DNA from 4 places in the Nonomuraea sp. NPDC049750 genome. Region 1 is predicted to be linked to each of the others. Evidence: riboswitches for the same ligand, from Rfam matches in the RefSeq annotation. Region 1 holds a riboswitch; each other region holds the start of a gene.
The links. Region 1 has a riboswitch for cobalamin ahead of AB0J16_RS43250 (ABC transporter substrate-binding protein). Riboswitches for the same ligand answer to the same signal wherever they lie in the genome.
Positions count from the first base shown of each region.

Region 2: it holds a riboswitch for cobalamin, as region 1 does, so the genes downstream of both, AB0J16_RS24320 (CbtB-domain containing protein) here and AB0J16_RS43250 (ABC transporter substrate-binding protein) in region 1, are expected to answer to the same signal.
Region 3: it holds a riboswitch for cobalamin, as region 1 does, so the genes downstream of both, AB0J16_RS59100 (ribonucleoside-diphosphate reductase subunit alpha) here and AB0J16_RS43250 (ABC transporter substrate-binding protein) in region 1, are expected to answer to the same signal.
Region 4: it holds a riboswitch for cobalamin, as region 1 does, so the genes downstream of both, cobN (cobaltochelatase subunit CobN) here and AB0J16_RS43250 (ABC transporter substrate-binding protein) in region 1, are expected to answer to the same signal.

Region 1 covers NZ_JBFANB010000025.1:45,430-51,112, forward strand. The annotation lists gene AB0J16_RS43230 (phosphotriesterase-related protein) at 1-425, shown strand, start outside; gene AB0J16_RS43235 (cytochrome P450) at 422-1,732, shown strand; gene AB0J16_RS43240 (SDR family NAD(P)-dependent oxidoreductase) at 1,729-2,544, shown strand; gene AB0J16_RS43245 (Gfo/Idh/MocA family oxidoreductase) at 2,842-3,705, shown strand; cobalamin riboswitch at 3,713-3,833, shown strand; gene AB0J16_RS43250 (ABC transporter substrate-binding protein) at 3,906-4,865, shown strand; gene AB0J16_RS43255 (iron ABC transporter permease) at 4,877-5,683, shown strand, end outside.
Region 2 covers NZ_JBFANB010000009.1:100,938-106,620, forward strand. The annotation lists gene AB0J16_RS24305 (VWA domain-containing protein) at 1-1,236, opposite strand, end outside; gene AB0J16_RS24310 (histidine phosphatase family protein) at 1,256-1,906, opposite strand; gene AB0J16_RS24315 (CbtA family protein) at 1,913-2,650, opposite strand; gene AB0J16_RS24320 (CbtB-domain containing protein) at 2,659-2,847, opposite strand; cobalamin riboswitch at 2,882-3,011, opposite strand; gene AB0J16_RS24325 (M28 family metallopeptidase) at 2,989-4,539, opposite strand; gene AB0J16_RS24330 (phosphoesterase) at 4,719-5,683, opposite strand, start outside.
Region 3 covers NZ_JBFANB010000063.1:9,932-15,614, forward strand. The annotation lists gene glmS (glutamine--fructose-6-phosphate transaminase (isomerizing)) at 1-809, shown strand, start outside; gene AB0J16_RS59090 (SAM-dependent methyltransferase) at 883-1,650, shown strand; gene AB0J16_RS59095 (tripartite tricarboxylate transporter substrate-binding protein) at 1,756-2,721, shown strand; cobalamin riboswitch at 2,726-2,920, shown strand; gene AB0J16_RS59100 (ribonucleoside-diphosphate reductase subunit alpha) at 3,048-5,363, shown strand; gene AB0J16_RS59105 (ribonucleotide-diphosphate reductase subunit beta) at 5,389-5,683, shown strand, end outside.
Region 4 covers NZ_JBFANB010000009.1:91,788-97,470, reverse strand. The annotation lists gene cobN (cobaltochelatase subunit CobN) at 1-3,133, opposite strand, end outside; cobalamin riboswitch at 3,168-3,356, opposite strand; gene cobG (precorrin-3B synthase) at 3,385-4,632, shown strand; gene AB0J16_RS24280 (precorrin-8X methylmutase) at 4,670-5,290, shown strand; gene cobJ (precorrin-3B C(17)-methyltransferase) at 5,296-5,683, shown strand, end outside.

The DNA.
Region 1 (5,683 bases):
ACAGCGCCTCCAGGGGCGGCCTGGAGCAGCAGCGGCTGCTCGGCGAACTCGGCGTCGACCTCACCAGGGTCGTCATCGGCCACGCGGGCGACTCGACCGACGTCGCCTACCTGGAGGAGCTGGCCGCGAACGGCTCCTACCTCGGCATGGACCGCTTCGGCATCGAGACGCTCTCGCCGTTCGAAGACCGGGTGTCGATCGTGGCGACGATGTGCGCGCGCGGCCACGCCGACCAAATGGTGCTAAGTCACGACTCGTACTGCTTCAACGATCGGTTCGACGCCGAGGTCGTACGGCAGCGCCACCCGAACTACCACCTCCTGCACATCTCCCGCGATGTCCTGCCCGAGCTGCGCAAGAGGGGCGTCACCGAGGAGCAGATCCACCAGATGCTCGTCGACAATCCCCGGAGGATCTTCGCATGATCGAGGGCACGACCGACGGGACGCTCAAGGACGCGACCGACAGCATGACCGATGGCACGGCTGGCGGGACGGCCAGCGGCACGAGCCACGGCACGATCGAGGACGCGACCGACGACGCGATCGAGGACTTCGACGTCGGCTCGGACTGGCACGTCGCCTCGCCGTACGAGTTCCTCGGCAGGCTGCGCCGGGAGCGGCCGGTGTTCCGCAGCGAGCATCTCGGCGCTTATGTGCTGACCCGGCACGCCGACGTGCGCGCGGCGTACGGCGACCCGAGGCGGTTCTCCTCGGAGGGCTCGCTGACCATCTCCCGCAGCCTCACCCGTGAGACGCGCGACAGGCTGGGCGAGCATGGGTCGTTTCTGTCCAGCTTCGTGGCGAACGTCGATCCGCCCGACCACACCAGGCTGCGGCGTTCGGTGTCGAAGGCGTTCACGCCACGGGCGGTCTCGGCCATGGAGCAGCACTTCCGGCGGCTCAACGAGGACCTGCTCGACCGCGTGGCGCCCAGGGGCGAGGCCGACTTCGTGTCCGAGATCGGGCACGAGCCGTCGATCAAGCTGACCGCCCGGTTCATCGGGGTTCCCGAGTCGGACGAGGGTTTCGTACAGGCGCATGTGAAGGACTGGTTCCAGCTCTTCCTGTCGCCGCAGCCGCCAGACCGCCAGCTCGAACTGGCCGACAGTTTCCTGACCTATCTGGATTACGTGGATCGGCTGGTCGCGGCCCGCGCCAAGGAGCCGCGCGACGACTTCACCTCGCTCATGACCTCGCTGATCGGCTCCGAGCTCAGCCATCGCGAGGTGGTGGAGCTGATCTCCACGATCCTGCTCGGTGGCAACGACACCGTGCCGAACCAGCTCGCCAACAGCGTCCTGCGGCTGCTGCGCGAGGACGCCTGGCCGGTCGCGCCGCCGCTGATCCAGAACGCGGTCGAGGAGTGCATGCGCATCGACGGCGCCTCCCTCGGGTCGTTCCGGTACGCCACCACCGATATTTCACTCCACGACGTGATAATTCCGGAGAAGTCGTTGGTGCTCCTCTCCACCGACTCCGCCGCCCACGACGAGACCGTCTTCCCCGACCCGGACCGGTTCGTCATCGACCGGGCCAACGCCGACGCCCACATGGTGTTCGGTTACGGCATCCACTTCTGCGTGGGCGCCGCGCTCGGCCGGCTGCAGCTTCGGACCGCACTCGACGTGCTCGGCCGCCGCCTGCCCTCGCTCAGGCTCGCCGACGAGCCCATCGTCTACCGCAAGTCCATCGTGGGCCGGGGACTGACGGCCCTGCGGGTGACGTGGTGAGTGCCGCGCCGGGCCGGTTCGATGGGCGGGTGGCCCTGGTGACGGGCGCGGGGTCGGGCATCGGTGCGGCGTGCGCGTCGCGCCTGGCTGCCGAAGGTGCCTGCGTGGGCGTCCTGGACGTGCGCGCGTCGGGCGCCAAGTCGATCGCCACCGCCATCCGCGCCAGAGGCGGCACGGCCACGGCGCTCGTCTGTGACGTGTCGGACGAGAAGCAGGTGGCCGAGGCGATCGGCGACCTGGTCACCTCGTTCGGCCGCCTGGACGTCGTCCACTCCAACGCGGCCGCGCTCGACCCCGGCACCTACGGCCGTGACCGCGACCTTGAGGACCTCGACGTCGCCGTCTGGGACCGCACGATGGCGGTGAACCTGCGTGGCTGCCTGCTCATGGTCAAGCACGCGGCCCCCGTGATGGCCGAGGGCGGCGCGTTCGTCGTCACTTCGTCGGTCTCCGGCCTGCTGGGCGACGTCGCGCACGTCGCGTACGGCACCTCGAAGGCGGCGCTGACCGGTTTCGTGCGCTACGTGGCCACCAAGTACGGCTCGCGCGGCATCCGCTGCAACGCCGTCGCGCCCGCGCTGGTCCTGACCGACGCGGCCGCGCAGGCCCTCGGCCGGGAGCGGCTGGCCGACAAGGCGGCCGAACGGCTGCTGCCCTGGGCCTGCACCCCGGACGACGTGGCCGACCTCGTCGCCTTCCTCGCCTCGGGTGAGTCGCGGTGCATCACGGGACAGACCATCGTCATCGACTCCGGCACGATGGCCCACCGCCCTGAACACGCCCTGCGCCAATGGCGCGACGCGGCGGGGTGATGCTGGTGCGGTGACCACCGGGATTCCCCTGGGGTGGTTCGTCACACGACCGTCTCGATCCCAGTGACGGTCTGTCGTGCTTGGGGTCCTTGTGGGGGAGGCCCTTGCGGGGTGCGGAGGAAGTCGGTCCGTGGTGGTTGGGGTCCTTTCAGGGATGCCCCTGCGGGGGAGCGGAGGAAGGCGGTCCGTGTGGCAGGGAGCCCGTGGAGGGACACTCCTGCGGGGGAGTGGAAGACCGGATGCCCGCAGAACATTCCTAGGAACCGCATTAAGGTTGTGGCGGATCAAGGGGGATGAATGGAGCCGGTGTCGGTCGGGTTGGTCGGGGCGGGGCCGTGGGCGGAGCGCGCGCATGCGCCCATGCTGGTCAACAGTCCGCATCTCCGGTTCGCCGGCGTGTGGGCCCGGCGCCCGGAGGCTGCCGCCCGGCTGGGGGCGCCGGTGTTCGAGCGGGTCGAGGAGTTGTTCGAGGCGTGCGAGGCCGTGGCGTTCTGCGTGCCGCCGGGCGTACAGGCCGAATTGGGGGTGCGCGCGGCGAAGGCCGGGAAGGCGCTGTTGCTGGAGAAGCCGCTCGCCGACTCGCTGGAGAACGCGCGGCGGCTCGCCGACGCCGTGCGTGAGGCCGGTGTGGCCTCCCAGATGGTGCTCAGCATGCGTTATATGAAGCAGGTCAGGGAGTTTCTGGCGCGCTGCGCGGAAATCGAGGCGTTCGGCGGTCACGCCGCGAACATCTCCAATGTCCTGCTGGGCGGCCACCTCTTCGGCACCCCGTGGCGGCTCGAGCGCGGGGCGCTCCTGGACGTCGGGCCGCACGTGATCGACCTGCTCGACGCCGCGCTCGGCCGGGTGACCGGCGTGCGCGCGCACGGCAACCCGCTCGGCTGGACCGGACTGCTGCTCGATCACGAGGGCGGCGCGGCCAGCGAGGCGTCGCTGTGCATGGCCGCCGCCGGTGACCTGCCGCCGGCCAGCGTCGCGGTGTTCGGCAGGACGGGCAGCGTGACGCTGATGCCCAGTGATGACGACGATCCGTTCGAGACCATCGCCGAGGAGTTCGCGCGGACCGTACGCCAGGGCGGCGGGCACCCGCTGGACGCGGCCCACGGGCTCAGGTTGCAAGAGATCATCGCCGAGGCGGAAGCCCAATTGGGCACCCCTTGACTTAACGCCCATCTGGCGCATTGATAGCGTCTGTCCGACGCGCAGAGTTGCAGCGAAGTCCGGTGCGAGTCCGGCGCTGTCCCGCAACTGTCATAGCCAGGTCGCCTGCCTCCGCGCTGACGTCATCAACCCTCGTGGAAAAGGGTGATCCGTCGCTCTCCAGCGGGTCTCTCGGTTCCGACAGTGTGAAAGGACTTCTCGTGAGGCCCGTACGCACGGCCTTCGCGGGCGCGCTGCTGGGAACGCTCGTTCTGGCCGGATGTGGTCAGACCAGCACTACCACCACCCCGTCCCCCGCGAGCCCCACCGGTACGACCGGCTCGACCAGCTCCGCCGCCTTCCCCGTGACGGTCGAGGCGGGCAACGGCAAGGTCGGCATCGCCAAAAAGCCGGAGCGGATCGTCTCGCTCTCCGCCAGCCACACCGAGACGCTCTTCGCCATCGGCGCGGGCCCCCAGGTCATCGCGGTGGACGACCAGTCCAACTACCCGGCCGGCGTCCCCAAGACCGACCTGTCCGGCTTCAAGCCGAACGTCGAGGCCATCGTCGCCCAGAAGCCCGACCTGGTGATCGTCTCCAACGACATCGACGGCATCGTCGCCAAGCTGGGCAAGGTGAACGTGCCCGTCCTCCTGGAGCCCGCCGCCACCAAGCTCGACGAGGCGTACGACGAGATCACCGACCTCGGCGCCGCCACCGGCAACACCGAAAAGGCCGGACAAGTCGTGACAGGCATGAAGACATCCCTCGACAAGCTCTCGGCGAACGCCCCCAAGAACAAGAAGCTCACCTACTACCACGAACTCGACCAGACCCCCTACGCGGCGACGTCCAGCACGTTCATCGGGCAGATCTACGCCATGTTCGGCCTCACCAACATCGCCGACAAGGCGCCGGACCCGGCGGGCGGCTACCCCAAGCTGTCGGCGGAGTTCGTCGCCCAGGCCGACCCCGACCTGATCTTCCTGGCGGACGTGAAGTGCTGCCAGCAGAGCAAGGACACGCTGGCCAAGCGCCCCGGCTGGAAAGGACTGTCGGCGGTCAAGGGTGACCAGGTGATCCAGCTCGACGACGACATCGCCTCGCGCTGGGGCCCGCGGGTCGTGGACCTGGCGCAGACCATCAGCGACGCCGTCGGCAAGGCGGCCACCCGCCAGTGAGGTCCAGACCGATGTGGACGGCGGGCGCGCTGGCCGTGCTCGCCGTCTCCATGGTCGCCGGGCTGCTCGGCGGGGCCGCCGACATCTCACCGTGGCAGGTGGTGCTCCAGGTGCTCGACTGGCTGCCGTACGTACACGTGGACTCGGGGCTGGCCCCCGTGGAGCAAGGGCTGCTGTTCGAGCTGCGGCTGCCCAGGGTGCTGGTGGCGGCCGTGGTCGGCGGGCTGCTGGCCATCGCGGGGGCCGGCTACCAGGGGGTGTTCCGCAACCCGCTGGCCGACCCCTACCTGCTGGGCGCCGCAGCCGGAGCCGGGCTGACCACCACCGTGGTCATCGTGCTCGTGCCGACCCCTGCCGTCGGCATCCCGGTGGCCGCCTTCGCGGGGGCGGTCGGCGGGGTGTTCCTCGCGTACGTGCTCGGCAACACCGCCGGGCGCTCGGGCGGCACCGCCACGCTGGTGCTCGCCGGGGTGGCCGTCACCTCGTTCCTGACCGCGATCCAGACGTTCATCCAGCAGTTCAAGGTCGAGCAGTTGCAGCGCATCTACTCTTGGATCCTGGGCGACGTGGGCGGCGGATGGGACCAGTTCTGGCTGGTCCTGCCGTACGCCGCCGTCTCGGCCGTACTGCTGCTCGCGCACGGGCGGATGCTGGACGTGCTCTCGGTGGGGGACGAGGAGGCCACCAGCCTCGGCGTCCGCGCCGGGCGGGTACGGCTGGCGGTACTGCTCGCCGCCTCCCTGGCCACCGCGGCGGCAGTGGCGGTGAGCGGGCTCATCGGGTTCGTCGGCATCGTCATTCCGCACGTGGTCAGGCGG
Region 2 (5,683 bases), on a different contig from region 1:
GCCGTCGTTCGGGACGCGGCCATCATCCATCGTCCCGCCGTCGGAGGGACCGGTCGGCTGATCGCGCATCGGTGTTTCGCCGTCACCCGCCGGTGGCGCGGCGCTCGCCGGGCGGCCGTCCTCCCCAGGCCCGGAATGGTCAGCAGCCCCGGAGACGTCAGGAGGCCCGGAGGCGTCAGGACCCCCGCCACCGGGACCCTCCGGATCGTCCGGATCCTCATCCTCCGACGTGCTCTCCAGCAGCTCGTCGAGCAGCGACTCGTCCAGTCCCGGCGCGTCGAAGGGGTCGCGCCGCCGCCGATGCGGCAGCGACAGGCGGGCCGCCGCCCGTACATCCTCGGTCGTCACCGCCTCGCGCCCATGCCAGGCGGCATGGGCGATGGCGGCGTTCGCCGTGACCAGGTCGGCCCGCAATCCGTCGACCTCGAACGCCGCGCACACCGTCGCGATCTGCCGCAGCCGCGCGTCGGGCAGCCGCACGCCGGACACCCGGCCGCGGGCCTGGGCGATCCTGGTCGCCAGCGCCGATTCCTCGGCCGCCCACCTGGCCGCGAACTTCTCGGCGTCCGCGTCGAAGGCCAGCCGGCGCCGTACCACCTCGGCGCGCTCCACCGGATCCCTGGACGCCTTCACCTGCACCGTCAGCCCGAACCTGTCCAGCAACTGCGGACGCAGCTCACCCTCCTCCGGGTTCATGGTCCCGACCAGCAGGAACCGGGCCGGATGCCGGACCGAGACCGACTCCCGTTCCACGTAGCAGGTCCCCAGGGCCGCCGCGTCCAGCAGCAGGTCGACCAGGTGGTCGTGCAGCAGGTTCACCTCGTCCACGTACAGGACGCCGCGGTGCGCGGCCGCCAGCAGGCCCGGCTCGAACGCCTTCACCCCCTCCGTCAGCGCCCGCTCCACATCGAGTGAGCCGGCCAGGCGGTCCTCCGACGCGCCGACCGGCAGCTCCACCAACGCGGCCGGACGGCGAAGCCCTTGGGCGTCCGGCTCGTGCGGGCCGTCCGGGCACTCGGCGTCGGGCGCGGCCGGATCGCAGGCGAACCGGCAGCCCGGCACCACGTTCACCGGGGGCAGCTGGGCGGCCAGCGCGCGCACGATGGTGGACTTGGCGGTGCCCTTCTCACCCCGTACCAGCACACCGCCCACCCGTGGCGAGACGGCGTTGAGCACCAGCGCCAGCTTCAGGTCGTCGAGCCCGACGACGGCGCTGAACGGATACGAGACGATCAAGACAGGACCTTCCGTACGTTCAAGAAAGGATCTTCCGGTTGACGTGGGCGACCCGCCAGCCGCCTCGCGTGACGGTCAGCTCAGTGACGGACAGCGGCGCGAGATCGAAACGGGCGGAGTGCACTGGGTCCAGTCCCAGCGCATGGCCGAGGGCCGCCCGGATGGCGCCCGCGTCGCAGACGGCGACCGCCTCGGGCTCCCCGCGCACCGAGTCGAGCCAGTCGGCCACCCGCGCCGCCAGCACGGTCAGGCTCTCCCCGCCGTGCGGCGCCGCGTCCGGATCCGCCAGCCAGCTCGCCAGCGCGTCCGGCTCCTCCCGCGCGACCCGTCCGTACGGCAGGCCGCGCCACCGGCCGTGATCGGCCTCCGCGAGCGCGGCGACCACGCACGCTTCCCGGCCGAGCGCGGCGGCGGTCTGCCGCGCCGCGGCACCGGGAGCGACCCACGCCACCGAGTCGACCGCCGCCGAGCCGCCCGCCGCCGAGCCGGTCACTGCCGAGCCGGTCGCCGCCGAGCCGACAGCCATCGAGTCGGCCACCACCGAAGCCAAGCCGTGTGCCCTGGCCAAGCCGTGTGCCCTGGCCAGGCTCGACGGGTCGGCGTCCTCATCCGCCCCGGGAAAGCAGGCGGTCCGCATCCCCGGCGTGCTGGCGTGCCGGACGAACAGCACGCCGGCTCAGCCCGGCGAGGCGGCGGTCGCGGGTACGGCCCCCCGCCGCGCCGCCCTGTCGCTCACCCACCCGAACAGCACACCGAAGGCCGTCCAGAAAACGAGCTGCGTCCCTAACGACACGAGCCTGAACTGCCACAGCAACGTGGCAGGAAAGCCCTCGGGCACCTCGTCCACGGTCGGCAGCAGCAGCCACGCGGCGACCACCGGGACCAGGTACGCGACCCCGGCCGCGACCCACCGCGCCCAAGGCCCGGCGGTCACCCGGCGCGCGGTCGCCACCGCGATCGCGATCGCGGCCAGGCCGACAAGGATCATCACGACATAGAGGGCGGTCCGGCTGTTGATCGTTTCCGGGTCTCCGACAGCCGGCGGATTGGCCGGATATTTCACGAACGGTACGAGGATCACCGCCCCGAACGCCGACCCGGCGGCGGCGAGCGCCAGCCCGCCCTCCGACCGTGGACCGACCCGGCCCCGCAGACCCGCGTACACCAGGGCGAAGACCCCTCCCACGGCCAGCCCGTACAGGCCGGTGGCGAGGAAGAGCCCGGCCTTCTGGCCCGGCCTGCTGACCAGTTCCTCCTCGCCGTGGTCATGGCCAGGTTCCTGCGCGGCGTGCGCCTGTTCCAGTGCGATCGCACTGTCCACCTGCGGTTCCCCGAAGGCGAAGGCGAAGCCGCCCGCGATCAATCCGGCCAGCAGGCCCAGAAGCAGGCCCCTGACCAGCAGGGTGCGTACCATGCCTGGGTCTAGTGGCAGGGCACGCCGAGCAGGTGACGCCCGTCGTGCATGAGTTCGTGCAGGTACGCACCCGTCTGCGAGATGGCGCCGTTGTCCATCAGCACCAGGTAGGCGACCAGCAGCAGTACCGGTACGGCCAGCAACCACAGCCGCAGACGGGGGAACGGAATGACGGTAGGAGCGGACAGACCACTCATCAGTGCCTCCTCAGGGATGACGCGTCCCAACAAATGAGGTCACGGAGGCCCAAGCGACCTGGCTCCCGGGATCTACGTCCCGGATACAGTGGCGCGTCCGCACCGGCATCTCACCGGATTTCCCTTGGACAACCGTGAAATCTACCGGAACGTATCCTTTCCTCCCGTTCGCGTCAACACATCGAGGAAGCCGGACGTTGACGGTGTGAAGCGCGCACGGCTGGTCGCGGGTGCCACTCGCGGCGGGATGGAGCGGAGGTTGAACGCGTATCGCGCGACGGAGTCGGCGATGGCGTCCGCGTCCACGTCCAGCGCCGTGGCGTTGATGTTGGCGATGGTGTCGCACGCCTGGTGGTAGCAGGCGTCGTAGGCGACCCCGGCAGTCCCGCCGAACAGCGCCGCCTCCGCGGCCGTCTTGATCCCCTCGGCGCCGGTGAAGATGCCGCCGGCCGGGATCCCGACCGCGATGAACGGCCCGTAGTCCGAGCGCCCGTCGAAGTCCGTGCCCACCGTGGGCAGGCCGCGCGAGCCGTAGAACGCCGCCAGCTGCTTCTCGATCTCGGCGGAACCGGGCGGACCGGCGGGGGAGCCGACGTTGTCGGAGTCGTCCCCGTCGTACAGCTTGTAGGCGTAGTTCGGCGTGGCCACCATGTCGAAGTTCAGGTACACCCGGACGCGGTCCCGCTGCGCCTGCGACAACGACCCGACGTACTGATCGGAACCGAGCAGCCCGATCTCCTCGGCGGCCCAGAAGGCGAAGCGGACCTTGTTCTTGACCGGGTAGAGCGCCATCTCCTCGGCGACCTCCAGGATCGCCGCGCTGCCCGAGCCGTTGTCGTTGATGCCGGGCCCCGCCGTCACGCTGTCGAGATGCGCGCCCACCATGACGACGTCGCGCGGGTCGCCGAAGCGGGTCTCGGCGATCACGTTGTCCGTGCTGCCGAGCACGAGGTTGGCGTCGACCTTGAGGTGTACGGTCGCGCCCGGCGTGTTCGCGAGTTCGTTGCCCACGGCGAAGTCGGCGAACACCATGGGGATCCCGCCCCGCCACTCGCCGATGTCCAGCGGGAACGCGTCGGTACGACCCGGCTGACCCTCGTTGAAGATGATGAGCCCGGTCGCACCCGCCGCGGCCGCGTTCTGCACCTTCGTGACGAACGGGCAGGTGCCGCGCTGGACGAGCGCGATACGGCCGGCCACGAACCCGGCGAAGTCCGCCGCTTCGCAGCCGCTGGTCGAGGTCGGCGTGGGAGTGGGTGGCAGCGTGAGGTCCACGCCCTGGACCTGCGCGGTCACCTCGCCCGAGGGGGAGGGCTGGAAGGTGAAGAAGTCCTCGTTCGGTACGTACGTCTTCGCGCTCGGCGCGGTGAGCGCCAGCGTCGGCGGGCTGTTCTCGGCCCAGCTCTTGACGTAGTTGATCGGTTGCAGCGTGACCTTGTAACCGGCCTTGCGCAGCTTGTTCGCCACGTAGTCGCGGGAGGCGCCGTAGCCGCTGGTGCCGGTCGCGCGGATGCCGCCATGGGCGGTGGCGATGTCCTGCAGGGCTTGCAGGTGCTTGGCGACGTTCGTCCCCTTGACCTGCTTGACCAGCAGCTTGGCGAAGACGTCGTCCAGGCCGCCGGCGGTGGCGGGCACGGCCATGGCGATGGTCAAGGAGAGCGCGGTGGCCAGGATGGTGATGACTCTGCGCATTCGGATTCCCCTGTAGGACAGGAACGGGAAGGCAGACGATCCCCGAGGCTCGCCGAACGCGAACGTAACCCGGCCCCGCACCGTTGGAAAGACCCCCAGCTGAAAGACCCCCGGCGCCACGCTTGGCGCGGAGAGAGGGCGGCCGCGCGTGGTACGCGGGACCGCCCAAGGCCGGCGGGCTAGCGGACGCGGATGAAGACGGGATTGGAGTAGAACCACAGGTCCTGCCACGGGCTCTCCTTGCCGTCGGCCGCCGGCTCCATCTCGTCGGTGCTGGTGCCGCGTACCCGCAGGTAGCTGTCGGCCTGCACATCGCGCAGCGTGTGCCGGATGACATAGTCCCGGCCCTGCCGGCGCCAGTCGCCCGGCCCGAAGCGCGCCACGACCTTGGTGGTGGGGTTGGTGTCGGCGTCCAGGTTGGCGCTCACGCCGCTCACCTGTCCGGTGATGAGGTCGACGCGCCGCACCTCCGGGCGGTCGCCGTTGCCGTTCTTGCCCTCCAGCGGCCGGAACCGGATCTCGGCCTCGACGTCGGTGCGGTTGCGCCGGTTGACCACCAGCGTCTCGCCGACGGTGGCCTGGCGGCCCTGGTTGCCGGCGGTGACGTCGAGAGCGGTGATCAGGTCGCCGGTGGCGACGAAGATGCGGCCGTTGCGCAGGGCGTCCATGATGTCGCCGTAGTCCTGGCGGGCCATCACGTACGTCTTGCTGTACTCGCCCGGCCAGAAGTCCGAGCCGCCGCGGGTCCAGTGCACGTGCGAGTCGGAGGTGGCCGTGATCCACCAGTGCCGGCCCTCGCCCAGCAGCGAGTCCCACAGGCCGCCGACCCGCGCGGTCATCTGGTCGAAGCCGCCGTAGGTGGGGTGGTTGCCGTACCCGCCGCGGGCGCCGCCGTTCAGCGGGCCGGCCTGGTGCCCGGGGGCGCCCTCGAATCCCACGTACACGTCGGGGGCGGTGTTGTTGCCGTTGCGGAACTCGCGCGGAGTGTCCTGCCCCCACACGCCGAGCCCGGTCGCCGACCGCGCCGCGTGGTGCGCGATCACCAGCGGCTTCTGCCGCATGTCGCGGGCGGCCTTGAGGAACTCCACCATCTTGGCCTCGGTGTCGCGCCCGGGGTCGGCCGGGAAGGCGTCGTGCTTGGCGA
Region 3 (5,683 bases), on a different contig from region 1:
TCGACCCCGACACGCTCTACGTCGCGATCAGCCAGTCGGGCGAGACCTACGACACGCTCGCGGCCGTACAGGAGCTCAAGCGCAAGGGCGGCCGGGTCATCGGCATCGTCAACGCGGTTGGCAGCGCCATCGCCCGCGAGGTCGACGGCGGCGTCTACCTGCACGCCGGGCCCGAGGTCTCGGTCGCCTCGACCAAGGCGTTCACCTCGACGTCGCTGGCGTTCGCGCTGCTCGCGCTGCACTTCGGCCGGGTGCACGACCTCTCGCCCGCCGACGGCCGCCGCGTCTGCGAGGGCCTGCGCAGGCTGCCCGGCCAGATCGAGGAGATCCTGGCGCAGGGCGACAAGATCGCCGAGCTGGCGAAGAAGTACGCGAACTATCCGAGCATGATGTTCGTCGGCCGGGTCCGCGGTTATCCGGTGGCCCGCGAAGGCGCGCAGAAGCTCAAGGAGATCTCGTACGTCCACGCCGAGGCCTATCCGGCCAGCGAGCTCAAGCACGGGCCGCTCGCGCTCATCGGCCCCGAGATGCCGACGGTGGCGATCGTCCCCGACGACGAACTGCTCGACAAGAACCTCACCACGCTCGGCGAGATCCGCGCCCGCGGCGGCAAGGTGCTCATGGTGGGCCACCGCGAACCCGACGCCAAGCTGGCCGATGACGTCATCGTGGTGCCGAAGAACGAGATCGAGCTGGACCCGATCCTGCTCACGATCCCGCTGCAGCTGCTGGCCTACCACGCCGCCGTGGCGCTCGAGCGCGATGTGGATAAGCCACGCAACTTGGCTAAGAGCGTCACAGTCGAGTAACTGCTTCGACACGGCGGCCACAATAGGCACATAGCCCGCGATAAGTGGACCGGCAGGACTTAAGATCGAAACTGTGCCCGAGTTTCATGGCCAACCGCCAAATCTCGCACGAATGTACGATTACATGCTCGGCGGCACAGACAACTACGCCGTCGACCGCGAGGCGATCGACCGGCTTGCGGCGCTGATCCCGCAAGCCGTCCTGCTGGCGCGTGCCAACCGGGCCTTCCTCCAGCGCGCGGTCCGCCACCTGGCGGGCGCGGGCGTCCGCCAGTTCCTCGATCTGGGCAGCGGGCTGCCGACCCAGGGCAACGTGCACGAGGTGGCGCCGGAGGCGAAAGTCGTCTACGTCGATCGCGACCCGGTCGTCGCCACCCACGCCAGGGCGCTGCTGGAGGGGGCGGGCCGGGCCGTCTTCGTCCAGGCCGATCTGCTCGACCCCGACGAGGTGCTGGCGCAGGCGTCCCGCTTCCTGGACATGAACGAGCCGGTGGGCGTGCTGCTGGTCTCGATCCTGCACTTCATCCCGGACGCCCGCGACCCGGGCAAGATGGTGACCAGGCTGCGCGAGGCGGTGGCGCCCGGCAGCTACCTGGTGCTCACCCACGCGACCTCGCGGGGACGTTTCGACGAGGGCGCCACGCCCCTCCACCGGCCCACGTCGGCAGGGGCCGGCACCGACCGGACGCCGAGGGAGATCCGGGCGTTCTTCGGGGACTTCGAGCTGGTCGAGCCGGGCCTGGTGCACGCCCCCGACTGGCGTCCCGATCGGCCCAGGCTGGTCAGCGAGCCCTCGCTGCCGTCGTACCTGCTCGTCGGTGTGGGCGAGAAAACTTCATAGTTCTTCCCGACTTTTCGTGATCCCTGATAATGACAACCCTGATGTGTAACAGTGCGTTAAGTGTCAGTGACCTGGGGTAGTTATGGGGTGCGAGGGGAGGACGCCATGCGCCGACGGGGGTTCTTCGCGCTCGGCCTGGCGGTGGCGGCCTGCGCGACAGGATGTGGCACGGAGGGGAGCCTCGGCGGACGCGCCGTCAACGCGGCCGGCCTCTCGGGCCGGTTCGCGATCGTCCCCGGCGCCGGACGCTGGGCCCGCGTCGCCAAGGCGCTCGTCAAAACCGCCCGCGACGCCGGTTTCCCGGTCTCCGGCACGCCGCCCGTCACCCGGATCACCGTCACCGGGTTGCCCGCGCTGGCCGCGACCGAGCTCAACAACGGGCTGTCGCTGCTCGACACCGCCACGCCGCTGGCCCGGCTCACCGGCCAGATCGAGGTGGTGGTGGTGCCCGCTCACTCCAAGTTCACCACCTTCGACCAGTTCGGCGCGCAGCTGGTGGCCCACCCCGACCGCACACCGCTGACGGGCGGACCGCAGGGCGAGCCCGACCACCTGCTGTTCGGGCTGATCGCCAAGGGCCTCGGCGCCGACACCCGGCAGGTCGACTACACCGGCTTTCCCGGCAGCGTGGAGGCCGCGGCCGCGCTTCTCGGTGGCAAGGCCGCCGCGGCGACCGGCACGCTCGCGGACTGGCGCCGTGCCATCGGCAAGGGCCAGGTCAGGGTGCTGGCCGTCTCCAGCGCGCGCCGGGTGGACGGCGTGGAGGCGCCGAGCCTGCTGGAGTGCGGCGTGCGGGTCGACTTCGCCGACTGGTGCGCGGCCGTGGGGCCCGAGGGGATGTCCGAGGACGGCAAGGCCGTCGCCATCCGGCTCTGCGACGAGGTCACGGAGTCCGCCTCCTGGCGGGCGGCCTGCCGGGCGGAGGGATGGACCTCGATCCCGCTCAGCGGCGACGACTTCGAACAATGGCTGGCCTCGGAGATCGGCAGGACCAGGGCCGTGCTCCGCGATCTGGGCATGCTCGACACCGCTGACACAACATGCTGGGGTAGTTGCGCCAAGGGCCACTAGATGTAGGATTCTGCTCGTCGCTGGTTCGCCCCTCGGGGCGGAGCAAAAGGGAACCCGGTGCGATTCCGGGGCTGCCCCGCAGCGGTGAGCGGGAACGACCGCCGTCACGAGCACTGGACCTTTCCGGGAAGCGACGGCCAGTAGGAACTATCGACCATGCCCGCGAGCCCGAAGACCTGCCGGTGACGTTGGGGGAGCCAGCCGGCTCTGCCCATCGAAGTGTCCATGGCCTCGAGGGAGGGCCGGGGGCGTCGGCGGCCGGGGAGTCCAGGGGCCGTCGTGCTCTCACGCGCCCTCACGGGGATGAGCTCGCGAGGAGAGAGCACGTGACGCAGATCATTGAGGCCGATCACCAGCCGGCCACGGTCGATCACCAGCCGGCCACGGTCGATCACCAGCCGGCCACGGTCGACCAGCAGCCGGCCACCGTCGGCCGGCAGTCGGCGACGGTCGATCGGCAGTCGGCCACCGCCAAAAGCGCCGATCGGCGGCTGGCGATCGAGGAGGCCGCCGCCCGGGTGATCACCGATCCGGCCAACTCCCGGATCGCCGCCCGGCTCCTGGCCGAGGAGATCGCCGACGAGGCGGCCGGGCACGGCGTGCGGACCTTTTCCGAGTCCATCGCCGCCAGCCACGCCGCCGGGCTGATCCAGGACTCGCTCGCCGCCTTCGTCGGCGCGCACGCCGCCGAGCTCGACGCGCTCGTCTCCGGCGACGCGGACGACCGCTTCGAGTACTTCGGGTTGCGTACGGTCTACGACCGCTACCTGCTGCGGCACCCGCGGTCGCGGACCGTGCTCGAACGGCCGCAGCACTTCCTGCTCCGCGTGGCCTGCGGGCTGTCGGAGACGGTCGCCGAGGCCGCCGAGCTGTACGGCCTCATGTCCACACTGTCGTACCTGCCGAGCTCACCGACGCTGTTCAACTCCGGTTCGCGCCGGCCGCAGCTGTCGTCGTGCTTCCTGCTCGACTCGCCGCGCGACGAGCTGGAGTCGATCTACGACCGCTACGGGCAGGTGGCCAGGCTGTCGAAGTACGCCGGGGGCATCGGCATCGCGTGGACCCGGGTGCGCTCGCGTGGATCCCTCATCAAGGGCACCAACGGGCACTCCAACGGCATCGTGCCCTGGCTGCGTACGCTCGACTCCTCCGTCGCCGCCGTCAACCAGGGCGGTCGCCGCAAGGGCGCGGCCTGTGTCTACCTGGAGACCTGGCACGCCGATATCGAGGAGTTCCTGGAGCTGCGCGACAACACGGGCGAGGACGCCCGGCGTACGCACAACCTCAACCTGGCCAACTGGGTGCCGGACGAGTTCATGCGGCGGGTGGAGGCCGACGAGGTCTGGTCGCTGTTCGACCCCAAGGAGGTCCCCGACCTCACCGACCTGTACGGCGAGGCGTTCACCCGCGCCTACCGCGCCTACGAGGCCGACGGCCGCTACACCCGGCAACTGCCCGCCCGGACCCTCTACGGCCGGATGATGCGCACCCTCGCCCAGACCGGCAACGGCTGGATGACGTTCAAGGACGCCGCCAACCGCACCTCCAACCAGACGGCCCGGCCCGAGAACGTCATCCACCTGTCCAACCTGTGCACCGAGATCCTCGAGGTCACCAGCGACGGCGAGACGGCGGTATGCAACCTCGGCTCGATCAACCTCGCCGCCCACCTGACCGGCGAAGGCGTCGACTGGGCCCGGCTGCGCACGACCGTCCGTACGGCCGTACGTTTCCTGGACCGGACCATCGACCTGGGCTTCTACCCGACCACTGAGGCCGAGGCGGCCAACAAGCGCTGGCGGCCGATCGGGCTCGGCGTGATGGGCCTGGCCGACGTCTTCTTCGCGCTCCGGCTGCCGTTCGACTCGCCCGAGGCGCTGGGGCTGTCGACCCGCGTCGCCGAGGAGATCGCCCTGGCCGCCTACGACACCTCCGCCGACCTGGCCGTCGAGCGCGGCCGGCATCCGTCGTACGAGGAGACCAGGGCGGCGGGCGGCGTCCTGCACCCCGACCACTACGGCGCCGCCGCGTCGCCGCGCTGGGCCGAGCTGCGCGCGAAGATCGCCACGACCGGGCTGCGCAACTCGCTGATGGTCGCCATCGCCCCGACCGCGACCATCGCCTCCATCGCCGGGTGCTACGAGTGCATCGAGCCACAGGTGTCCAACGTGTTCAAGCGCGAGACGCTGTCGGGGGAGTTCCTCCAGGTCAACCGCTACCTGGTGGCCGACCTGCAGGCTCGCGGGTTGTGGACGCAGCGGATGCGCGACGACCTCAAGCGGGCGGACGGCTCGGTCCAGGAGATCGCGGGCATCCCCGACGACCTCAAGACCTTGTACCGGACGGCCTGGGAGCTGCCGCAGAAGGCGCTCATCGACCTGGCCGCGGCACGTCAGCCGTACATCGACCAGTCGCAGTCGCTCAACCTGTTCATGGCCAGCCCGACGATCGGCAAGCTGTCGTCGATGTACGCCTATGCCTGGAAGCAGGGCCTGAAGACCACCTACTACCTGCGCTCGCGCCCGGCCACCCGGATCGCCCAGACGACGATCGCCCAGACCACGACCGCGCAGACGACGATCGCGCTCGACGCCGTCGCCTGCTCCTTGGAGAACCCGGAAACCTGCGAAGCCTGCCAGTAGCAGCCCCCTCGAACGGAGACCCCCAATGCTGCTCGACCCCGGCATGGACCTGACCCTGCGTCCCATGCGTTACCCGGACTTCTACGAGCGTTATCGCGCCGCGATCCGCAACACCTGGACCGTCGAGGAGGTGGACCTGCACTCCGACCTCGCCGACCTGGCCAGGATGACGCCGCAGGAACGCCACCTGATCAACCGGCTGGTCGCCTTCTTCGCCACCGGCGACTCCATCGTGGCCAACAACCTCGTGCTCAACCTCTATCAGCACGTCAACGCCCCCGAAGCGCGCCTGTACCTCAGCAGGCAGCTGTTCGAGGAGG
Region 4 (5,683 bases), on a different contig from region 1:
GGTAGGCGTCCTCCATCTGCGGGCGCGCGGCCACGCCGTCGAGGTCGCGGCCGTAGGCGTAGCCACCCCAGACCGCGTACACCTCGGCCAGGTCGGTGTCGTCGCGCCAATTGCGGCTGTCGATCAGCGGCAGCAGCCCGGCCCCGTAGGCGCCCGGCGCGGAGCCGAAGATGCGCATCGTGGCGTGCCGCTCCTCGCCGCCGGTCGCGGTCACGTGGGCGCGTACGTAGTTGTGCTCGGGCGGTTCCTCCAGCCCGGCGGCCAGCCGTACGGCGTCGTCCAGCATGGCCACCACGTGCGGGAACGCGTCGCGGAAGAAGCCGCTGATGCGGACGGTCACGTCGACGCGCGGCCGGCCCAGCTCGGCCGGCGGGATCGGCTCCAGGTTCGTGACCCGGCGGGACGCCTCGTCCCATGCGGGGCGGATGCCGAGCAGGGCCAGCACCTCGGCCACGTCGTCGCCGGCCGTACGCATGGCGCTGGTGCCCCAGATGGACAGCCCCACCGAGCGCGGCCAGTCGCCGGTGTCGGCGCGGTAGCGCTCCAGCAGCGATTCGGCCATCGCTTGGCCGGTCTCCCAGGCCAGGCGGCTGGGCACCGCGCGGGGATCGACGGAGTAGAAGTTGCGGCCGGTCGGCAGTACGTTGATCAGGCCGCGCAGCGGCGAGCCGCTCGGCCCGGCGGGCACGTAGCCGCCGTCCAGGGCGTGCAGGATGTGGTCGAGCTCGTCGGTCGTCCGGGCCAGGCGCGGGACCACCTCGGTGGCGGCGAACGCGAGCACCCGCGTGACGAGCTCGCGCCGATCGGCGGGCAGCGCGAGGGCGACCTCCTGCGCGACCTTTTCCGCGACCTCCTCCGCAGCTTCCTCCACAGCTTCCTCCGCAACCTCCTCCGCGAGCTTCTCCGCAGCTTCCTGCGCCACCTCCTCGGCCGCCTCCGGCGCCCAGCCTCGCTCCTCCATCGCCGCCACCAGGGCACGGGCGGTCGCCTCGGCCCGGTCCACGTCGGCCAGCCCCGCCGTGCCGTCCTCGGCCAAGCCGAGCGCCTCACGTAAGCCGGGCAGCGTCTCGCGGCCCGACCACATCTGCCTGGCGCGCAGCATGGCCAGCACCAGGTCCACCCTGACCTGCCCGACCGGCGCCTGGCCGAGCACGTGGAGGCCGTCGCGGATCTGCGCGTCCTTCACCTCGCAGAGCCAGCCGTCCACGTGCAGGATGAAGTCGTCGAACTCGGTGTCGTGCGGCCGATCGGCCAGCCCGAGGTCGTGGTCGAGCCGGGCGGCCTGGATCAGTGTCCAGATCTGGGCGCGGATCGCGGGCAGCTTGGCCGGGTCCATGGCGGCGATGGTGGCGTGCTCGTCCAGGAGCTGTTCCAGCCGGGCGATGTCGCCGTACGTCTCCGCCCGCGCCATCGGCGGCACCATGTGGTCCACCAGCACCGCGTGCGCCCGCCGCTTGGCCTGGGTGCCCTCGCCCGGATCGTTGACCAGGAACGGGTAGATCAGCGGCAGGTCGCCGATGGCCGCGTCGGTGCCGCACGAGGCGGACATGCCGGCCGACTTGCCCGGCAGCCATTCCAGGTTGCCGTGCTTGCCCACGTGCACCATCGCGTGCGCGCCGAACTCGGCCGACAGCCAGCGGTAGGCGGCCAGGTAGTGGTGGCTGGGCGGCAGGTCGGGGTCGTGGTAGATGGCGATCGGGTTGTCGCCGAAGCCGCGCGGCGGCTGGACCATGACCACCACGTTCCCGGCGCGCAGCGCCGCCAGGACGATGTCGCCGTCATGGACGAACAGCTCGCCGGGCGGGGCTCCCCAGTGCCGCTCGATCCCGGTGCGCAGGTCGGCGGGGAGCGTGCGGTACCAGCGTTCGTAGGAGGCGGCGGAGATGCGTACCGGATTGCCCGCCAGGTGCTCCTCGGTCAGCCAGTCCTGGTCCTGGCCGCCCGCGGCGATGAGCGCGTGGATGAGCGCGTCGCCGTCCTGCTCGGCCACGCCGGGGAAGCCCTCGCCCAGGTCGTAGCCCGCTTCGGCGAGCCGGGCCAGCAGCCGTACGGTGCTGGCGGGGGTGTCCAGGCCGACGGCGTTGCCGACGCGCGAGTGCTTGGTCGGGTACGCCGACAGCATCACCACCAGCCGCCGCCCGCCAGGCGGGGTGTGGCGCAGCAGCCCGTGGCGTACGGCGATGCCCGCCACCCGCGCGGCCCGCTCGGGGTCGGCGACGTAGACGGTCAGCCCGTCGGGGTCGATCTCCTTGAAGGAGAACGGCACGGTGATGATCCGGCCGTCGAACTCGGGGATGGCCACCTGCGAGGCGGCGTCCAGCGGCGACAGGCCGTCGTCGTTGTCCTCCCACGCCTGCCTGGCCGTGGTCAGGCACAGGCCCTGCAGGATCGGCACGTCGAGCGCGGCCAGCGCGCCCACGTCCCACGCCTCGTCGTCCCCGCCCGCGCCCGCTGTCGCAGGACGCGAGCCGCCCGCCGCCAGTACGGTCACCACCAGCGCGTCGGCGGCCCGCAGGGTGTCCAGCAGCTCGGGTTCGGCGGTGCGCAACGAGGAGCAGAACACCGGCAGCGCCTGCCCGCCCGCCTCCTCGACGGCGGCGCAGAGCGTCTCGACGAAGGCCGTGTTGCCCGCCATGTGGTGCGCCCGGTAGTAGAGCACCCCGATCACGGGCCCCTCGTGTGACCGTGCCTCGCGCTCCAGCCGCCCCCAGGACGGCGTGGGCGCCGGCGGCGCGAACCCGCGCCCGGTCAGCAGGACGGTGTCGGACAGGAAGGCGTGCAGCTCGGTCAGGTTGGCGGGCCCGCCGTGCGCCAGGTACGCGTGCGCGTCGGCGCAGACGCCGCCGCGCACCGTGGACAGCTCCATCAGCTCGGCGTCCGGCGCCTGCTCGCCGCCCAGCACTACGACCGGACGGGGCCCGGCCAGCAGCGCGTCGAGCCCCTCCTGCCAGGCGCGGCGACCGCCGAGCAGCCGTACGACGACCAGGTCGGCCCCCTCCAGCAGGCCGGGAAGATCGTCGGGGCCGAGCCGGGCGGGGTTGCCCAGGCGGTAGGCGGCGCCGCAGGCACGCGCGCTCAACAGGTCGGTGTCGGAGGTGGAGAGCAGCAGGACGGTACGGCTGTCGCCAGGCACGGCGCGATCCTCCCTCGGGGTCCTCGCCCCGGTCGTGGGTGTCGCGACGGCAGGAGTCTCCTGGCTCCCGGATCAGCGCTCACCCCGGCCTTCCCACCCGTTGCCGGGCAGTGGCCTGCGGTGGGGTTCGCTCCCCGGTCACAGTGGCGGGACCGCGCCGGATTCGCACCGGCTTCCTCCCTTTGCCATCGCCTACCCAGGAGCCTACGGCAGGAGCAACCTCCACCAGAAGTGGCGTTACCATCCTCATCGTGTCCATAGCCGACTTTTCCGGACGGGTCCGGCCCGACGCCTGTCCGGGAGCGCTCCAGGTGCACGAGGCCGCCGACGGCCCGCTGGCCCGGGTCCGCCTGCCCGGCGGCGCGGTCTCCGGCGGGCAGCTCCGCGAGCTGGCGGCCTGCGCGGCGGAGCTGGGCTCCGGGGTGGTCGAGCTCACGTCGCGGGCGAACGTACAGGTGCGCGGCCTGCGCGCGCCGGCCGCCTTCGCCGAACGGATCGCCACCGCTGGGCTGCTGCCCTCGGCCGCGCACGAACGGGTACGCAACATCGTCGCCTCGCCGCTCGGCGGCCGTGGTCCCTCGGGTTCGGTGGACACGCAACCCCTGGTCGAGGCCCTGGACCTGGCTCTGTGCGCACGGGTCCGGCTGGCCGGGCTGCCGGGGCGCTTTCTGTTCGCGCTGGACGACGGCACTGGGGATACGTGGCAGCTGGCCGCCGATGTCACTCTCGTGCCTGCGGCAGTGGACGGTGACGCCTGGGTCTCACTGCCCGAGGGCGCGGTGGCGGGCGGTGGCGCCTGGTTGTCACTGCTGCTGGCGGGCGTGGACGTCGGGCTTGTCGTGTCCCGTGACGCGGCGGTCGGGCTGATGATCGCCGCCGCCGAAGCGTTCCTCGACGAGCGGGAGCGCGGGCTTTCCGATCGTGACCGGGGCGCGTGGCGGATCGCGGAGTTGGCGGACGGTCCCGCCCGAATCGCCGCCCACCTGGGCGTGGCGGGCGCGCGTAAGACGACCGCCCTGGACGCCTCCCCTGCCTTCTCGGCCCGTCGCCCCGGGCCTGTCGATCAGCGGGACGGCCGCGTGGCGCTGGAGGCCGTGGTGCCGCTCGGGCGGCTGTCCGCCGCTCAGGTAAACGCCATCGCCGACACCGCCGACGACGGTGGGGCGGTTCCCGTACGGCTGACGCCTTGGCGAACGGTCGTCCTGCTGGACCTGTCCCCCGCCGCGGCCGAGCGGGCGGTGCGGCAGCTGTCCACGGCCGGGCTGGTGACCGATCCGGCGTCGCCCTGGGTCGGCGTGAGCGCCTGCACCGGACGTCCCGGCTGCGCCAAATCGCTGGCGGACGTGCAGGAGGACGTACGGCGGTGGGTGGCGACCCTGGACGCGCCCGCTGCGACGCCGGTGCACTGGGCCGGTTGCGAGCGGCGCTGCGGACTGCCCCGCGGCCGGGTGGTCCAGATGGTGGCCACCGCCGACGGATACGAGGAACGGCCGCACTGATGGCGGTCAGCTTCGACCGATGCGAGGAAAGGCAGCAGTGACCGACTACCTGCGCGACGGCGCCGAGATCTACCGGCGTTCGTTCGCGACCATCCGTGCCGAAGCCGATCTCACCGGGATGCCCCCGGATGTGGCCCAGGTGGCGGTGCGGATGATCCACGCGTGTGGCATGACCGACCTCGTCGCCGACCTGGACTGGTCGCCTTCGGTGGTCGTCCGGGCCCGCGAGGCGCTGCGGCGCGGCGCGCCCGTGCTGTGCGACGCGCAGATGGTCGCCTCCGGCGTCACCAGGCGCAGGCTGCCCGCCGACAACGACGTGGTGTGCGCTCTGGGCGAGCCAGGCGTGCCGGAGCTGGCCGAACGCCTCGGCACCACACGCAGCGCCGCCGCCCTGGAGCTGTGGCGCGACCGGCTGGACGGCGCCGTGGTGGCGATCGGCAACGCCCCGACCGCCCTGTTCCGGCTGCTCGAACTGGTCGCCGAGGGGGCCGGCAGGCCGGCGGCGGTGCTCGGCGTGCCGGTCGGCTTCATCGGCGCGGCCGAGTCCAAGCGGGCTCTGGCGGACAGCGACCTGGAATACCTGGTGGTGCACGGACGCCGCGGCGGCAGTGCGATGACGGCGGCGGCGGTCAACGCCATCGCGAACGAGACGGAGTGACGGCGATGACGGGACGACTGTACGGGGTCGGACTGGGCCCGGGAGACCCGGAGCTGGTCACGGTCAAGACGGCCCGGCTGATCGGCGAGGCGGACGTGATCGCCTACCACGCCGCCAGGCACGGCCGCAGCATCGCCCGCTCGATCGCGCTGCCGTACCTGCGGGAGGGGCAGATCGAGGAGCTGCTGCTGTACCCGCTGACCACGGAGACCACCGACCACCCCGGCGGCTACCAGGGCGCGCTGGACGACTTCTACGCCGACTGCGCCGAACGGCTGGCCGCCCACCTGGACGCGGGCCGGACCGTGGTCGTGCTGAGCGAGGGCGACCCGCTGTTCTACGGCTCCTACATGCACATGCACAAGCGGCTGGCCCACCGCTATCCGACCGAGG